2 regions of the Priestia sp. LL-8 genome follow, and region 1 is predicted to be linked to the other one. Evidence: a T-box and tRNA genes for the amino acid it is inferred to sense, from the RefSeq annotation. Region 1 holds a T-box; the other holds one or more tRNA genes.
The links. The T-box of region 1 lies ahead of alaS (alanine--tRNA ligase). A T-box ahead of a tRNA ligase gene usually reads a tRNA of that ligase, here a tRNA-Ala.
Positions count from the first base shown of each region.

Region 2: it has a tRNA-Ala gene. The T-box ahead of alaS (alanine--tRNA ligase) is inferred to sense a tRNA for this amino acid. The anticodon was not compared.

Region 1 covers NZ_JAZAQH010000001.1:4,390,793-4,398,479, reverse strand. Annotated here, with positions in the region: gene mnmA (tRNA 2-thiouridine(34) synthase MnmA) at 1-29, shown strand, start outside; gene U9R83_RS23025 (tetratricopeptide repeat protein) at 187-846, shown strand; gene recD2 (SF1B family DNA helicase RecD2) at 871-3,228, shown strand; gene U9R83_RS23015 (hypothetical protein) at 3,370-3,561, shown strand; gene U9R83_RS23010 (YrzQ family protein) at 3,587-3,721, shown strand; gene U9R83_RS23005 (AI-2E family transporter) at 3,836-4,897, shown strand; T-box leader at 4,949-5,160, shown strand; gene alaS (alanine--tRNA ligase) at 5,286-7,687, shown strand, end outside.
Region 2 covers NZ_JAZAQH010000001.1:4,685,554-4,693,240, forward strand. Annotated here, with positions in the region: gene glgA (glycogen synthase GlgA) at 1-832, opposite strand, end outside; gene U9R83_RS24425 (glucose-1-phosphate adenylyltransferase family protein) at 829-1,854, opposite strand; gene U9R83_RS24430 (glucose-1-phosphate adenylyltransferase) at 1,877-3,028, opposite strand; gene glgB (1,4-alpha-glucan branching protein GlgB) at 2,979-4,940, opposite strand; tRNA gene U9R83_RS24440 (tRNA-Glu) at 5,236-5,307, opposite strand; tRNA gene U9R83_RS24445 (tRNA-Ser) at 5,328-5,418, opposite strand; tRNA gene U9R83_RS24450 (tRNA-Asn) at 5,422-5,496, opposite strand; tRNA gene U9R83_RS24455 (tRNA-Ile) at 5,500-5,576, opposite strand; tRNA gene U9R83_RS24460 (tRNA-Gly) at 5,583-5,656, opposite strand; tRNA gene U9R83_RS24465 (tRNA-His) at 5,668-5,743, opposite strand; tRNA gene U9R83_RS24470 (tRNA-Phe) at 5,754-5,829, opposite strand; tRNA gene U9R83_RS24475 (tRNA-Asp) at 5,838-5,913, opposite strand; tRNA gene U9R83_RS24480 (tRNA-Met) at 5,918-5,994, opposite strand; tRNA gene U9R83_RS24485 (tRNA-Ser) at 6,020-6,112, opposite strand; tRNA gene U9R83_RS24490 (tRNA-Met) at 6,140-6,216, opposite strand; tRNA gene U9R83_RS24495 (tRNA-Ala) at 6,247-6,322, opposite strand; tRNA gene U9R83_RS24500 (tRNA-Pro) at 6,328-6,404, opposite strand; tRNA gene U9R83_RS24505 (tRNA-Arg) at 6,409-6,485, opposite strand; tRNA gene U9R83_RS24510 (tRNA-Leu) at 6,495-6,583, opposite strand; tRNA gene U9R83_RS24515 (tRNA-Gly) at 6,598-6,672, opposite strand; tRNA gene U9R83_RS24520 (tRNA-Leu) at 6,696-6,777, opposite strand; tRNA gene U9R83_RS24525 (tRNA-Lys) at 6,791-6,866, opposite strand; tRNA gene U9R83_RS24530 (tRNA-Thr) at 6,874-6,949, opposite strand; tRNA gene U9R83_RS24535 (tRNA-Val) at 6,976-7,051, opposite strand; rRNA gene rrf (5S ribosomal RNA) at 7,061-7,176, opposite strand; rRNA gene U9R83_RS24545 (23S ribosomal RNA) at 7,287-7,687, opposite strand, start outside.

The sequences.
Region 1 (7,687 bases):
AAGAAGAAGAGCAAATTTGGTACGTATAATTCATATAAGCAAGAACGAAAAACCTCGGCTGTATATAGCTGAGGTTTTTCTATGATATACTCTAATTATTGGGTAAACTAACAACTTACATATTCTAGATTTTCATGACGCGAAAATCTTTTAAATCATAATTAAAACAGTGGAGTGAACAAAAAAATGACAGATAAAAATCAGCTAGGAATTCAGTATATGCAGGAAGGGAAATTTGAAGAGGCAGCTAAAACATTTTCAGAAGCAATTGAAGATAATCCAAAAGATCCGATTGTGTATGTGAATTTTGGTAATTTATTAGCGGCTGTTAGTGAAATGGACCGTGCTTTAAAATTTTATGAGCGTGCGATTGAATTAGATGAAGAAACGGCAACAGCTTATTACGGAGCAGGAAACATTTACTTTAACGCAGAGCAGCTTGAGCAGGCAAAGCACTACTTTGATTTAGCAATCAAAAAAGGCTTAGATTCATCCGATGCGTACTTTATGCTTGGTTTAACGCTGTTTCATATGGAAGAAATTCGTTTTGCGATGCCTTATCTTCAGCGAGCAGTCGAACTAAACGAACATGATGTAGAAGCAAAATTTCAGTACGGCCTTTGTTTAGCACAGCTGGAAATGGTAGATGAAGCGATTGCTGAATTTCTTAAGGTAGTCAATCAAGAGCCAGAACATGCCGATGCTTTTTATAATTTAGGCGTAGCATATGCCATGAAAGATGACAAAGACAAGGCGATTGAAATGTTAGATGAAGCTTTAAACGTGCAGCCAGATCACGTAATGGCAGCAAATGCCAAACAAGTTCTGTCTACATTAGAACATTAAGAAAGCGGGTAAAGGAAGGATAACATGAACGAAGAACAAGTGAACCCTTCACAGCCAGAACGTCATTATATAAGCGGCACGTCAATTGTAACGGTCTTTCATAACGAAGAAAACTTATATAACGTTACGCGGATACGGATCAAAAAAACAAATTTAGAGATTGAAGATAAAGAAACGGTTGTTACAGGCTATTTTCCTAAGTTGAATGAAGATGAAGTATACACGTTTTACGGGGACTTCAAAGAGCATCCAAAGTTCGGCCTGCAGTTTCATGTTGAACAGTTTAAAAAAGAACTTCCGCAATCAAGGCAAGGGGTTGTTCAGTACCTATCTAGCGATTTATTTCACGGAATCGGTAAAAAAACCGCTGAAAATATTGTGGACGCCCTAGGAGAACGCGCTATCTTTCGTATTTTACAAAATGAGTCTGTGCTAAAAGAGGTGCCGAGGCTTTCAGCCGACAAGGCAGAAGCTTTAGTCACTCAGCTTCGTGAACATCAAGGGTTAGAAGAAGTAATGGTAAAGCTGACGGACCTCGGGTTTGGACCGCAGCTTTCGATGAAGATTTTCCAAGCGTACAAACAAGAAGCGCTTGAAATTGTTCAAAATAACCCTTATCAGCTCGTAGAAGATATTCAAGGGATTGGTTTTAGCCGGGCCGATGAACTTGGAAAGAGACTTGGTATGGCAACCAATCATCCTGATCGTTTGCGTGCGGGTATTTTATACGTCATTGAGCAAGAATGCAATCAAATGGGACATGTATACGTCACGGCAGATCAGCTGTATGGAAAAACAGCAGAGCTTCTTCGGAAAAGCAGGCATGAGAATCTGTCTGAAATGGATCTTACAAGAGAAGTGGACGCATTAAAAGCAGACAAAAAGCTTATTATTCAAGACGAAAAAATTTATTTTCCTCCCCTTTTTTATGCTGAAAAAGGACTGGTTAAAGCTATTCAAACAATTATGGCTCAAACGCAGTACGAAGAGCAGTTTCCAGAATCAGAATTTTTACTAGCTCTGGGTGAGCTAGAAGAGCGATTAGACGTGCAATATGCACCGTCTCAGCGCAAGGGTATACAAACCGCTTTAATGTCTCCAATGCTTCTTTTAACAGGTGGACCAGGTACAGGGAAAACAACAGTTATTAAAGGAATAGTCGAACTCTATGCAGAACTTCATGGATGTTCGTTAAATCCAGGGGACTATAAAAAAGATGAAGCTTTTCCTGTTTTACTTGTCGCACCTACTGGACGAGCTGCTAAACGAATGAGCGAAGCGACGGGACTTCCGGCGGTTACGATTCACAGATTATTAAAATGGAACGGACAAGAAGGATTTGATCATAATGAGGAGAATCCAATTGACGGAAAATTACTGATTGTGGATGAAGTATCAATGGTAGATTTGTGGCTTGCTCATCAGCTGTTTAAATCTCTTCCTGCTAATTTACAGGTTATTTTAGTTGGAGACGAAGACCAGCTTCCTTCAGTAGGTCCGGGACAGGTGTTAAAAGATTTACTGAGTTCAGAAGTAGTTCCTACCGTCCGCCTGACGGATGTATACAGGCAAGCGGAAGGATCGTCAATTATTGATTTGGCTCATGAAATAAAAAAAGGAAAGCTTCCGGAAGACTTATCGAGGCAGCAAGGAGATCGTTCCTTTATTCGTTGTCAAGGACAGCACATCACAAACGTCGTGCAACAAGTTTGCGGGAATGCGTTAAAAAAAGGCTATACGGCTAAAGATATTCAAGTTTTAGCTCCTATGTATAAAGGTCCTGCAGGGATTGATAAACTGAATGAAGTTCTTCAGGAATTATTTAACCCGGCTTCTGAGCAAAGAAGAGAGCTTAAGCACGGAGATATTACGTACCGAGTCGGAGATAAAGTGCTGCAGCTTGTAAATCAGCCGGATAGCAACGTATTTAACGGAGACATGGGAGAAATCGTCTCGGTTTTCTTTGCCAAAGAAAATACGGAAAAACAGGATATGCTGGTTATTTCATATGAAGGAAATGAAGTAACTTACACAAAGCAAGACTTTAATCAAATAACCCATGCATACTGCTGTTCCATCCATAAATCACAGGGAAGTGAATTTCCTATTGTTGTACTTCCGATTGTCAAAAGCTATTACCGAATGCTGCGACGCAATTTGCTTTATACCGCCGTTACGCGAAGTAAACAATTTTTAATTTTATGCGGCGAAGACGAAGCGTTTCAGCTTGGAGTCAGCCGAAATGAAGACAGCGTCCGACAAACGAACCTACAGCCCTTGCTTCGAGAAAGCTTAGATAACGATATAGAAGATCCCGAAATTCCATTTATGAAAGATGCAAATATTGGGATGGAAAACGTTACGCCGTATGATTTTATGTAACCTTTCGCATGCTAACAAAGAGTTAAATAAACTCCTTTGTTGCCATCCTTCTTTGCTAATTGTCAGAAAATAAAGTATGGACATGGAAAGAAGTGGACATAATGCGTTTATATAAGTAGAACGTATAAAGAGGTGTCGACTTTGTTTAAATGTCCAAACTGTAAAAGTATTGACGTTGGCAAAATTGGTGTAAATCAGTATTACTGCTGGAATTGTTTTATTGAAATGACTATTTCAAAAGGACAAATTAATACTCACCAAGTAGAAGAAGATGGAACATTGAGCTCGCTTGATGATTTGTTCTCAGACGACGAGCGTACAATCAATTTCTAATTCTTTTTTACCGGGAGGAAGAGCAATGGGCAGAATCATTCCGTCAGTAGTCGCTTTCGGTCTTGGAGCTTATGCATTTAAAATGGCAGATGATCGAGAGATGTTTACAAAAAGAAATATGAAAAAAATGCGTAAACGTATGATGAAAGCTATTCACTAATAAAAAAAGCACTATTGCACTGAGCTGCAATAGTGCTTTTTTACAGGCAGAAGAGACAACTGCATGTATAAACTCCTTTCTTTATCAAAAAATAGAAGAGAGGAGGAGTTTACGTTGAAAGATAGCTCATTCAAATGGTTCTATAGATTCGGCCTGCTGTTATTAGCGCTGCTGTGCATATTAGTCTTTTTTAAAGTTCAGTTTTTATGGCTTCCTGTTATTTACATGTTTTTAAAAGCACTGCTGCCTTTTTTTATTGCGGCATTCATTACATATTTACTTCATCCGCTTATTGAAAAAACCCATGACAAAGGCGTGCCTCGTCCTCTAGCTATTTTACTGATCTACATCATCTTTTTTGGAGGAATCGGATTTGGAGCCTATAAGTCGTACCCTATTTTTGTGGAACAAGTAAAAGATTTAAACGAGCAGCTGCCTCATTTTACGAATACATATAGACATTGGGTAGAATCGATTCATGATCGTACAACTTCACTTCCAAACGGTGTACATGAAAAAATTGAAGGCAGCATTGATGATGTAGAGGCTACGCTCAACGTGTGGCTTACAAAAGTGGCGGAAGGATTAAAATCATTGATTACCTCTTTTTTGATTTTAATCATTATTCCATTTATTGTTTTTTATATGCTAAAGGATTTTTCCTCTATTAAGAAAGCAACAGCTTATGTTACACCTAAAAAGTGGCACAAACCAGGCGAACGTTTTTTATCGGATGTGAATGAATCGCTCGGCAATTACATTAGAGGGCAATTTTTTGTTTGTCTCATTATTGGTGTGATTGCCACAGCAGCACTGTGGTTCTTTCATGTACCTTATGCACTTCTTTTAGGCTTTATTATTGGCGTAACGAATATCATCCCGTATTTTGGCCCGATTATTGGCGCGGTTCCAGCAGCTATTATTGCAGCCACAATCTCGATAAAACTGGTTATCACCATTGTGATTATTATCTTTGTGCTGCAGTTTCTAGAGGGAAATGTTCTGTCTCCGCTTATCGTAGGAAAGAGTCTTCATATTCATCCTTTGTTTATCATGCTTGCGCTCCTTTTAGGAGGAGAGTTTGGAGGAGTATTGGGTCTCATTTTGGCTGTGCCAATTTTAGCAGTCATTAAAATATCTATTTTGCATATCCGCTCTTATACGCTCAAACATTGACAAAGAGCGGTTAATTTGTCATAATATCGCCATAAGAAAACGCTACATATTTTGAACACAATGATGGATCGAGTACGTTGCACACTGGTTTTTAGAGAAGGGCTTCCTTGGCTGAAAGAAGCGCTAAACAAAGAGCAGCGGAACGCTAGTCCAGAGTGCAGGCTAAAACCTGCCGTGTCAGCAACGTTAACGCTATGAAGGTGATAAATGCTTTTGGCATTTATAATCAGGGTGGTACCGCGAGTTCAACTCTCGTCCCTGCTACAGGGATGAGAGTTTTTTTGTGTGCAAATAACTAGCAATTACTTTTGGACACAGGGAAAATAGATGCTTTTATGTCATCATTTTTTTGTCTATAAATAAGAAGAGTATTAAAGGAGGACCAATCATGAAAAAACTGACGTCAGCACAAGTTCGTCAAATGTATTTAGATTTCTTTAAAGAAAAAGGCCATGATGTAGAACCAAGCGCATCTTTAGTTCCGCATGAAGATCCATCTTTATTATGGATTAACAGTGGAGTAGCTACATTAAAAAAATATTTTGATGGTCGTGTTATTCCTCAAAATCCGCGTATTTGTAACGCACAAAAATCTATTCGTACAAACGATATCGAAAACGTAGGTAAAACGGCTCGCCATCATACGTTTTTTGAAATGCTTGGTAATTTCTCTATCGGTGATTATTTCAAAGAAGAAGCAATCCAATGGGCATGGGAATTCTTAACGAGCGATAAATGGATTGGATTCGACGCAGATAAACTATCTGTAACAGTTCACCCTGAAGATGAAGAAGCATTTAAGATTTGGAATGAAAAAATGGGCGTGCCTAAAGAACGCATCATTCGTTTAGAAGGTAATTTCTGGGATATCGGAGAAGGTCCGAGTGGTCCAAATACAGAGATCTTTTATGATCGCGGAGAAGCATATGGAAATGATCTAACTGATCCGGAATTATATCCAGGTGGAGAAAATGAGCGTTATTTAGAAATTTGGAACCTTGTATTTTCTCAGTTTAATCATAATCCTGATAATACGTACACGCCGCTTCCAAAGAAAAACATTGATACGGGAATGGGCTTAGAGCGTATGGTTTCTGTTATTCAAGATGTGCAAACAAACTTTGATACAGATTTGTTTATGCCAATTATTGAAGCAACTGAAAACATTTCAGGCGCTAAATATCGTACAAATGATGAGCAAGATACGGCATTTAAAGTCATTGCTGACCATATTCGTACGGTAACATTTGCTGTAGGTGATGGTGCGCTTCCTTCAAATGAAGGCCGTGGGTATGTGTTGCGCCGTTTGTTACGCCGAGCAGTTCGCTATGCTAAAAAGTTAAACATTAATCGTCCGTTCATGTACGAGCTAGTGCCGGTAGTAGGTGAAATCATGGTTGATTTCTATCCGGAAGTAAAGGAAAAAACGGATTTTATCCAGCGTGTAGTAAAAAATGAAGAAGAGCGTTTTCACGAAACGTTAAATGACGGACTAGCTATTTTGGCAACTGTTATTAAAAAGGAAAAAGCGCAAAACAGTGATACAGTACAAGGCGAAGATGTATTCCGTTTATATGACACGTATGGATTCCCTGTTGAATTAACGGAAGAATATGCAGAAGATGAGAACATGAAAATTGATCATGCAGGTTTTGAACGTGAAATGGAAGCACAGCGTGAGCGTGCGCGTGCTGCTCGTCAAGATTCTAGTTCTATGCAAGTTCAAGGCGGCGTACTTGGTGAAGTAACCGTTGCAAGTCAGTTTGTTGGCTATGATAAAAATGAAGTAAAAACAGTTGTTGAAGCAATTATTGTAGACGGTGAGCTTGTTGATCGCGCTGAGGCTGGAACAGAAGCGCAAGTCATCTTAAGCCACACGCCATTCTACGCAGAAAGCGGCGGTCAAATTGCGGACCAAGGCACGATCCAAAGTGCTTCAGGAACAGCTGAAGTAAAAGACGTTCAAAAAGCGCCAAACGGCCAAAATGTCCAAACGGTATCTGTAACAAACGGTGAGCTTTTAAAAGGTGAAACATATACGGCAACGCTTGATGAAGAAAACCGCAGTGCGATTGTGAAAAACCATACGGCAACGCATTTATTGCATCAAGCATTAAAAGATACGTTAGGAACGCATGTTAATCAAGCGGGTTCTTTAGTAACAGCGGATCGCTTGCGCTTTGACTTCTCTCATTTTGGTCAAGTGACACAGGAAGAGCTTGAGAAAATTGAACAAATCGTTAATGAAAAGATTTGGGACAGCATCTCTGTACAAATTGAAAACAAAGCAATTGACGAAGCAAAAGCGATGGGTGCAATGGCACTATTTGGTGAGAAATACGGAGATATCGTGCGCGTAGTACAAGTAGGCGACTACAGCTTAGAATTATGTGGTGGATGTCACGTGCCAAATACATCTGTTATCGGTTTATTTAAAATTGTATCAGAATCGGGAATCGGTGCAGGTACTCGACGCATTGAAGCTGTAACTGGAAAAGCTGCCTATCAGTTAATGAACGATCAAGTAGGCTTACTAAAAGAAGCTGCAGCAAAAGTAAAATCCAATCCGCGTGATTTAGTAGGACGCGTAGAAGGATTACTAGAAGAAATCCGTAACCTTCAGCGTGAAAATGATTCACTATCTACAAAGCTTGGCAATATTGAAGCTGGCAATCTCGTTGACCGCGTGCAAAACATTAATGGTGTGAATGTACTAGCAGCGAAAGTAAATGCAACGGATATGAATAACCTTCGTGCAATGGTCGACGATTTAAAACAAAAATTAGAATC
Region 2 (7,687 bases), 290 kb from region 1:
GCTCTTTTTTATTTTTATATTTTCCTTCAATCTCTTCTACCGAATAAGGATAAGATATAAGCTGATCTGCGTCTGGGCTATAAGCTTCTTCATCGATTCCATTTACAATCCCAATTAAATCTTGATTTCGCTGACGCAATAATCCATCTAAACTTTCTCCGTAATATGGCATTTGAATTTCATCTCGATATGTAGGACTTACCGTGGTAATTTTATCAGCTGATACAAGAGCCGCTTTCATAAAATTAATATTCCCATAAAACTCGAGCTGGCTTGTAGTAAAATAATAATCATTTAAATTTAATAACTCATATAAATTGCTCTTAGGGAAAATTCCTTGGAATTGCAAGTTATGAATCGTAAAGACCGTTTGAATATGATCGTACATATCATAATTAGCACGAAGTAAAAATGGAATCATAGCCGTATGCCAGTCATGACAATGAATAATATCAGGCTCATTCTCTAAAAATGGGATAGCTTCAAGCACGGCTCTGCTGAAAAAAGCGAATCGTTCAGCATCATCGTAGTGCCCATATAAGCTATCTCTTTTAAAATAATATTCATTATCAATGAAAATATATTTAACGCCATCCATTGTTAACGATTCAATTCCGCAGTATTGTCTTCTCCATCCAACCTGCACATGAATCACTTTTTCAAGCACCATTTCGTCTTGATAATGTTGAGGAATTGTTCCATACTTTGGCATGACTACACATACGTTCGTTCCTAACTTTTTTAATTCTTTAGGCAGAGCACCAGCTACGTCTGCCAACCCTCCTGTTTTAATAAAAGGGACACATTCTGATACAGCAAATAATACATTCACGACTTCATCAACGCTCCTTGAGTTGTTCCTTTAGCAATGACTCTAGGTAGTTCAGACTCACCTAGCAACGTTTCATTACTTCCTATTTTCACATCTTTGTCTAAAACAACATTTTCTAATACACTATTTTCTAAAATAACGCCTTTTTGCATCACAATGCTATTCTTAACGACCGTACCTTTTCCAATTTTAACGCCTCGGAAGATAATACTATTTTCCACATGTCCTTCAATCACACACCCGTTTGCGATCATTGAGTTTTTCACAACCGCTTTCTTTGCGTAACGAGTAGGCGGTTCATCTTTTACTTTAGTGAAAACAGGACGTTCGTTGATGAATAGCTGCTTCCAAACATCTGGAGATAAAATTTCCATACTTGTTTTATAGTAGGCATCTAAGCTAGAAATCTCAGCCGTATATCCATGGTGCTCATACTTTTCTACACGATGAGATTGTGCCATATATCGAACCATTTCTTTAATCGTATAAAAATCATGCGATTCATTTTGCAAAATATTAACTAGAATAGATTTATTAATAATATACATATTAAGCGATTTATCGCCCTGCGTCATTTCAGTAATATCTGCATTTGAAGCAATATGACGCTGCAGTGCGTGCTCAAAGTCAACTGTACATACCGTATAACTATTAGCAATTAATACGTATTCCTGCTTACTTCTTAAAAAATAATCAATATGATAACGGAACTGCGTGAATAGTGATGGACTTTCTAAGTGTAAATCACTTGTCATAGGAGGGAAGATAAACAATCCATCTCGCTTCCGGTCCAAATCCCATTCTTTTCCTGAACCTATATGATCCATCAATGCGCGATAGCGATCACGAGGAAAAATGGCAACGCTCGAAATTCCAGAGTTCACCATATTAGAAAGCGTAAAATCGATTAATCGATAGCGCCCTGCAAAAGGAATGGCAGCAATCGATCTATAAAAAGTTAAAGGCTGCAGCGCTGTTGTGTTTGTACAAGCATCAATAATACCAAGCATTTGATTATTCAATGTCGTTCATCCTCTCTGTTCGTTAAATGCATTTAGCAACTGATTCAATCAATTCTTGAGTAACAAGAATTACTTCTTCGCTTCCTTTGGTCGGTCGAATAATAGTACCGTCTGGAACTTCAATATCCGATGGAACAATTGCGTTTTCAATATATACGTTAGAGCCTATCTTTGCAGTAGGCATGACAACCGTTTTCTTAACCTCAGAACCTGAGCCGATTTGTACACCTGGAAATAACACGGACTGCTCTACGTTTCCTTCGACAACGCACCCTTCATTTACTAATGACTCCACCACGCAGGCGTTTGGCGCGATATATTGAGGAGGCTGATTAGGGTTAACAGAGTATACTTTCCATGAAGAGTCAAATAAATTAAGCTCGTCTTTATCACATAACAAATCCATATTCGCTTCCCACAAGCTTTTTACAGTTCCTACATCTTTCCAATAACCTTGGAATGGGTATGCAATTAGCTTTTTCTTTTCATCTAGTAAAAGTGGAATAACATCTTTACCAAAATCATGGCTTGAGTATGGATTTCGTGCATCCATTTCTAAATATTCTTTTAAAATACTCCATTTAAAAATATAAATTCCCATAGAAGCTAGATTATTTTTAGGACGCTGTGGCTTTTCATCGAACTCCATTACGTCTAGGTCACTATTTGTATTTAAAATACCAAAACGGCTCGCTTCTTCCCAAGGTACTTCAATAACAGAAATCGTTACGTCTGCTTCTTTGTTTATATGATAATCAAGCATATTTTCATAGTTCATTTTATAAATGTGATCACCTGATAGAATCAGTACGTACTCAGGATCATATTGTGTCAAATAATTTAAATTTTCATAAATAGCACTAGCTGTACCTTTATACCACTTTACTCCATCTGACTCCGCGTATGGAGGCAATACTGTGACACCACCATTCCGTCGATCCAAATCCCAAGCGCTTCCAATTCCAATGTATGAATTGAGAACTAGCGGTTGATATTGTGTTAATACACCTACTGTTTCAATACCTGAATTTGTACAATTACTTAAAGCAAAATCAATAATTCGATACTTACCACCAAATGGTACAGCTGGCTTTGCTAGATTTTTTGTAAGCGAACTTAGCCGACTACCTTTTCCTCCTGCCAATAACATCGCTACGCATTTCTTTTTTAACATGTTGTTTTCTCTCCCCTCGTTTTCTCTTTGCTCGTAGTATACTAATGCCAAACGGCGGAATATTCATTTCAATGCAAAAAGGTTGGCCGTGAAACGATTCATCCACTGATTTTAATGCCTTTTTATTTACAATGCCTGAACCGCCGTACACTTCGTCATCACTGTTAATAACTTCAATGTACTCTGTCTCAACTGGAACTCCAACTTTGTAAGAATGATATGGATGCTCAGAAAAATTGCTAACAACTATAAAAATCTCCTGATTTTCTTTCGACTTGCGAATAAAGGAGAAAATTTGTTGATGATGATTGTTAACATCAATCCATTCAAATCCATCTGGATTATGGTCTAATTCGTATAAAGGCTTGCTTCTTTTATAAATCTTGATGAGATCCTTCATATATCCGTTAAGATTGCGATGCATGTCAAAGTCATAAAGCATCCAGTCTAACTCTTCTAAATCTTTCCACTCATCAAATTGGCCAAACTCTCCGCCCATAAATAAAAGCTTTTTTCCAGGGTGTGCAAAGAAATATCCATATAGCAGTCGAAGCTGTGCAAACTTGCGCCAGTAATCACCTGGCATCTTATTAAGCAATGATTTTTTCCCATGTACGACTTCATCATGAGAAAGCGGCAAAATAAAGTTTTCGTTAAACGCATACATTAGTGAAAAGGTCATTTTATCGTGAAGATAGGGACGTCTTTCCACGCCAGCTTCCATGTACGTTAAAACGTCATTCATCCATCCCATGTTCCACTTATAATTAAAGCCTAAACCGCCCTCATACGTAGGTGCTGTAACAAGGGGCCAATCCGTTGAATCTTCTGCCATCATTAATATCGTTTCATCAGATTTAAAAACAGCTTCATTCAATTTTTTTAAGAAGCTGACAGCTCCATCATTTACTGCTTTTCCAGAAGAATTTTGCCAATAAAGCATATTAGCTACAGCATCTACTCGAAATCCATCTATGTGGAAGTACTCCAACCAAAACAAAGCGTTCGAAATGAGAAAACTTTGTACTTCAGGCTTGCCTAAATCGAAATTAACTGTTCCCCAAACATAGTTTTCACGGTCGGGTTCTTTTTTGTATTCATAAGTAGGTTCTCCATCAAACATATACAGACCATGTTCATCCTTACAAAAATGCCCGGGTACCCAGTCTAAAAGAACGCCTATATTATTTTGATGACACTCATCTATAAAGTTCATCAACTCTTTAGGTGTACCATATCGACTGGTAGCAGAATAGTATCCAGTTCCTTGATATCCCCAGGATCGGTCGAGCGGATGCTCAATGACTGGTAATAACTCAATATGTGTAAAACCTTGTTCAGCAATATAAGGAATAAGCTCCTGTGCTAATTCACTGTATGTATAAAGGCTGCCATCTTCATGAGTCCTCCAAGACCCTGCATGCAGCTCGTAAATACACAGTGGTCTTTCATATATATTTTGCTGTTTTTTCTTTCTACGCCAATATTGGTCGTTCCATTTGTACCCATCCAATGAGTAAACAATAGAAGCAGTGTTTGGACGCACTTCACTGAAGAAAGCGTATGGATCTGCTTTTAATTTTTTTTGATTGCTTTGTGTGATGATTTCATATTTATAAATAGTCCCTTGTTCTAATTCAGGGATAAATGTCATCCAAATACCTTCTTCATTAACTTTAACCATTGAATGTTGAAAACCGTTCCATTTATTAAAATCACCTACAACGCTTACACCCTTTGCATGAGGTGCCCACACGCAAAATCGTACGCCTTCAATTCCTTCTACCGTTACCTGATGCGCACCGAAAATAGAGTAACTGCGAAATAAGTTTCCTTCGTGATACAAATGAACATCAAATTCAGTAGGCTGAACCGCTAGATTCACTTTTGCCACCCCTTTAACTTCAAACATGATATACGCACATAATATACGCTTCTTACCACTCATTCCCTTTTATAGTAAAAACATAAACCTTTTCTGCAAATATAATAGAATAAATGTTCTTTAAAATTACTCTTTATTCCATGCTCTTCATACTTTATTACTTTATGAATAATTCCATATGATATAGGGAAAATCCTGCTTGAAACTTACTTTTTATTCTGAAAATTCATGGTAATTATTCCTAACTATTATTTCTGTTTACTTAATCTTTAAAAAAGCGCAAATAAAAAAAGGTTTGCAATATATGCAAACCTTTTTAAGATGACCCGTACGGGATTCGAACCCGTGTTACCGCCGTGAAAGGGCGGTGTCTTAACCGCTTGACCAACGGGCCATATTTAAATTTAAAACGACTGGCGGAGAAGGAGGGATTTGAACCCTCGCGCCGCTTACACGACCTACACCCTTAGCAGGGGCGCCTCTTCAGCCACTTGAGTACTTCTCCGTATGGCTCCACAGGTAGGACTCGAACCTACGACCGATCGGTTAACAGCCGATAGCTCTACCACTGAGCTACTGTGGAATATGGTGGGCCTAAGTGGACTCGAACCACCGACCTCACGCTTATCAGGCGTGCGCTCTAACCAGCTGAGCTATAGGCCCATTATTTGGAGCGGGTGATGAGAATCGAACTCACGACATCAGCTTGGAAGGCTGAGGTTTTACCACTAAACTACACCCGCGTTACTTAAGATGGGGCGACTGATGGGAATCGAACCCACGAATGCCGGAACCACAATCCGGTGCGTTAACCACTTCGCCACAATCGCCGTCTTAAAATGGTGGCTCGGGACGGAATCGAACCGCCGACACAAGGATTTTCAGTCCTTTGCTCTACCAACTGAGCTACCGAGCCAAACAAAATGGCGGTCCCGACGGGAATCGAACCCGCGATCTCCTGCGTGACAGGCAGGCATGTTAACCGCTACACCACGGGACCACTTTGGTTGCGGGGACAGGATTTGAACCTGCGACCTTCGGGTTATGAGCCCGACGAGCTACCGAACTGCTCCACCCCGCGATGATATGAATATGATATAAATAAATGGCGGAGGAAGAGGGATTCGAACCCCCGCGGGCTTTAACACCCCTGTCGGTTTTCAAGACCGATCCCTTCAGCCGGACTTGGGTATTCCTCCGTATATTTATAACAAATGTAACTTATATGGTAGCGGCGGAGGGAGTCGAACCCACGACCTCACGGGTATGAACCGTACGCTCTAGCCAGCTGAGCTACACCGCCATATTATTCGTTACAATTATTTAATTTAATTGGTGGAGCCTAGCGGGATCGAACCGCTGACCTCCTGCGTGCAAGGCAGGCGCTCTCCCAGCTGAGCTAAGGCCCCATAAATGGTCGGGAAGACAGGATTCGAACCTGCGACCCCTTGGTCCCAAACCAAGTGCTCTACCAAGCTGAGCTACTTCCCGTTTATGGCGCGCCCGAGAGGAGTCGAACCCCTAACCTTTTGATCCGTAGTCAAACGCTCTATCCAATTGAGCTACGGGCGCTTATTAAAATGGTGCCGAGGGCCGGACTTGAACCGGCACGGTAGTCACCTACCGCAGGATTTTAAGTCCTGTGTGTCTGCCAATTCCACCACCCCGGCAGGACTTATATATGTGGAGCGGAAGACGAGGTTCGAACTCGCGACCCCCACCTTGGCAAGGTGGTGTTCTACCACTGAACTACTTCCGCGCATATATGAAATTAATGAAAGATGCGGGTGAAGGGACTTGAACCCCCACGTCGTAAGACACTAGATCCTAAGTCTAGCGCGTCTGCCAATTCCGCCACACCCGCGTGTGAATATAAATGGTGAGCCATGAAGGACTCGAACCTTCGACCCTCTGATTAAAAGTCAGATGCTCTACCAACTGAGCTAATGGCTCGAAAAAATGGTGCCGGCAAGAGGACTTGAACCCCCAACCTACTGATTACAAGTCAGTTGCTCTACCAATTGAGCTACACCGGCGTGCAATCTCTGACTTAAATAGTCGATGGTGGAGGATGACGGGATCGAACCGCCGACCCCCTGCTTGTAAGGCAGGTGCTCTCCCAGCTGAGCTAATCCTCCGATATATAAGCCTGGCAACGTCCTACTCTCACAGGGACAAAGTCCCAACTACCATTGGCGCTAAAGAGCTTAACTTCCGTGTTCGGTATGGGAACGGGTGTGACCTCTTCGCTATCGCCACCAGACATATTACATTATACACTATTTCATAAAGAAAGCAATACTTTTTTTCGAAAGATTTATTCTTTCAAAACTAGATAACAGTTTGCTGAGCAAAGCTTACGCTTTTAAAGTTTTGGTTAAGTCCTCGATCGATTAGTATCAGTCAGCTACACATGTCGCCACGCTTCCACCTCTGACCTATCAACCTGATCATCTTTCAGGGATCTTACTAGCTTGCGCTATGGGAAATCTCATCTTGAGGGGGGCTTCATGCTTAGATGCTTTCAGCACTTATCCCGTCCACACATAGCTACCCAGCGATGCCTTTGGCAAGACAACTGGTACACCAGCGGTGTGTCCATCCCGGTCCTCTCGTACTAAGGACAGCTCCTCTCAAATTTCCTACGCCCACGACGGATAGGGACCGAACTGTCTCACGACGTTCTGAACCCAGCTCGCGTACCGCTTTAATGGGCGAACAGCCCAACCCTTGGGACCGACTACAGCCCCAGGATGCGATGAGCCGACATCGAG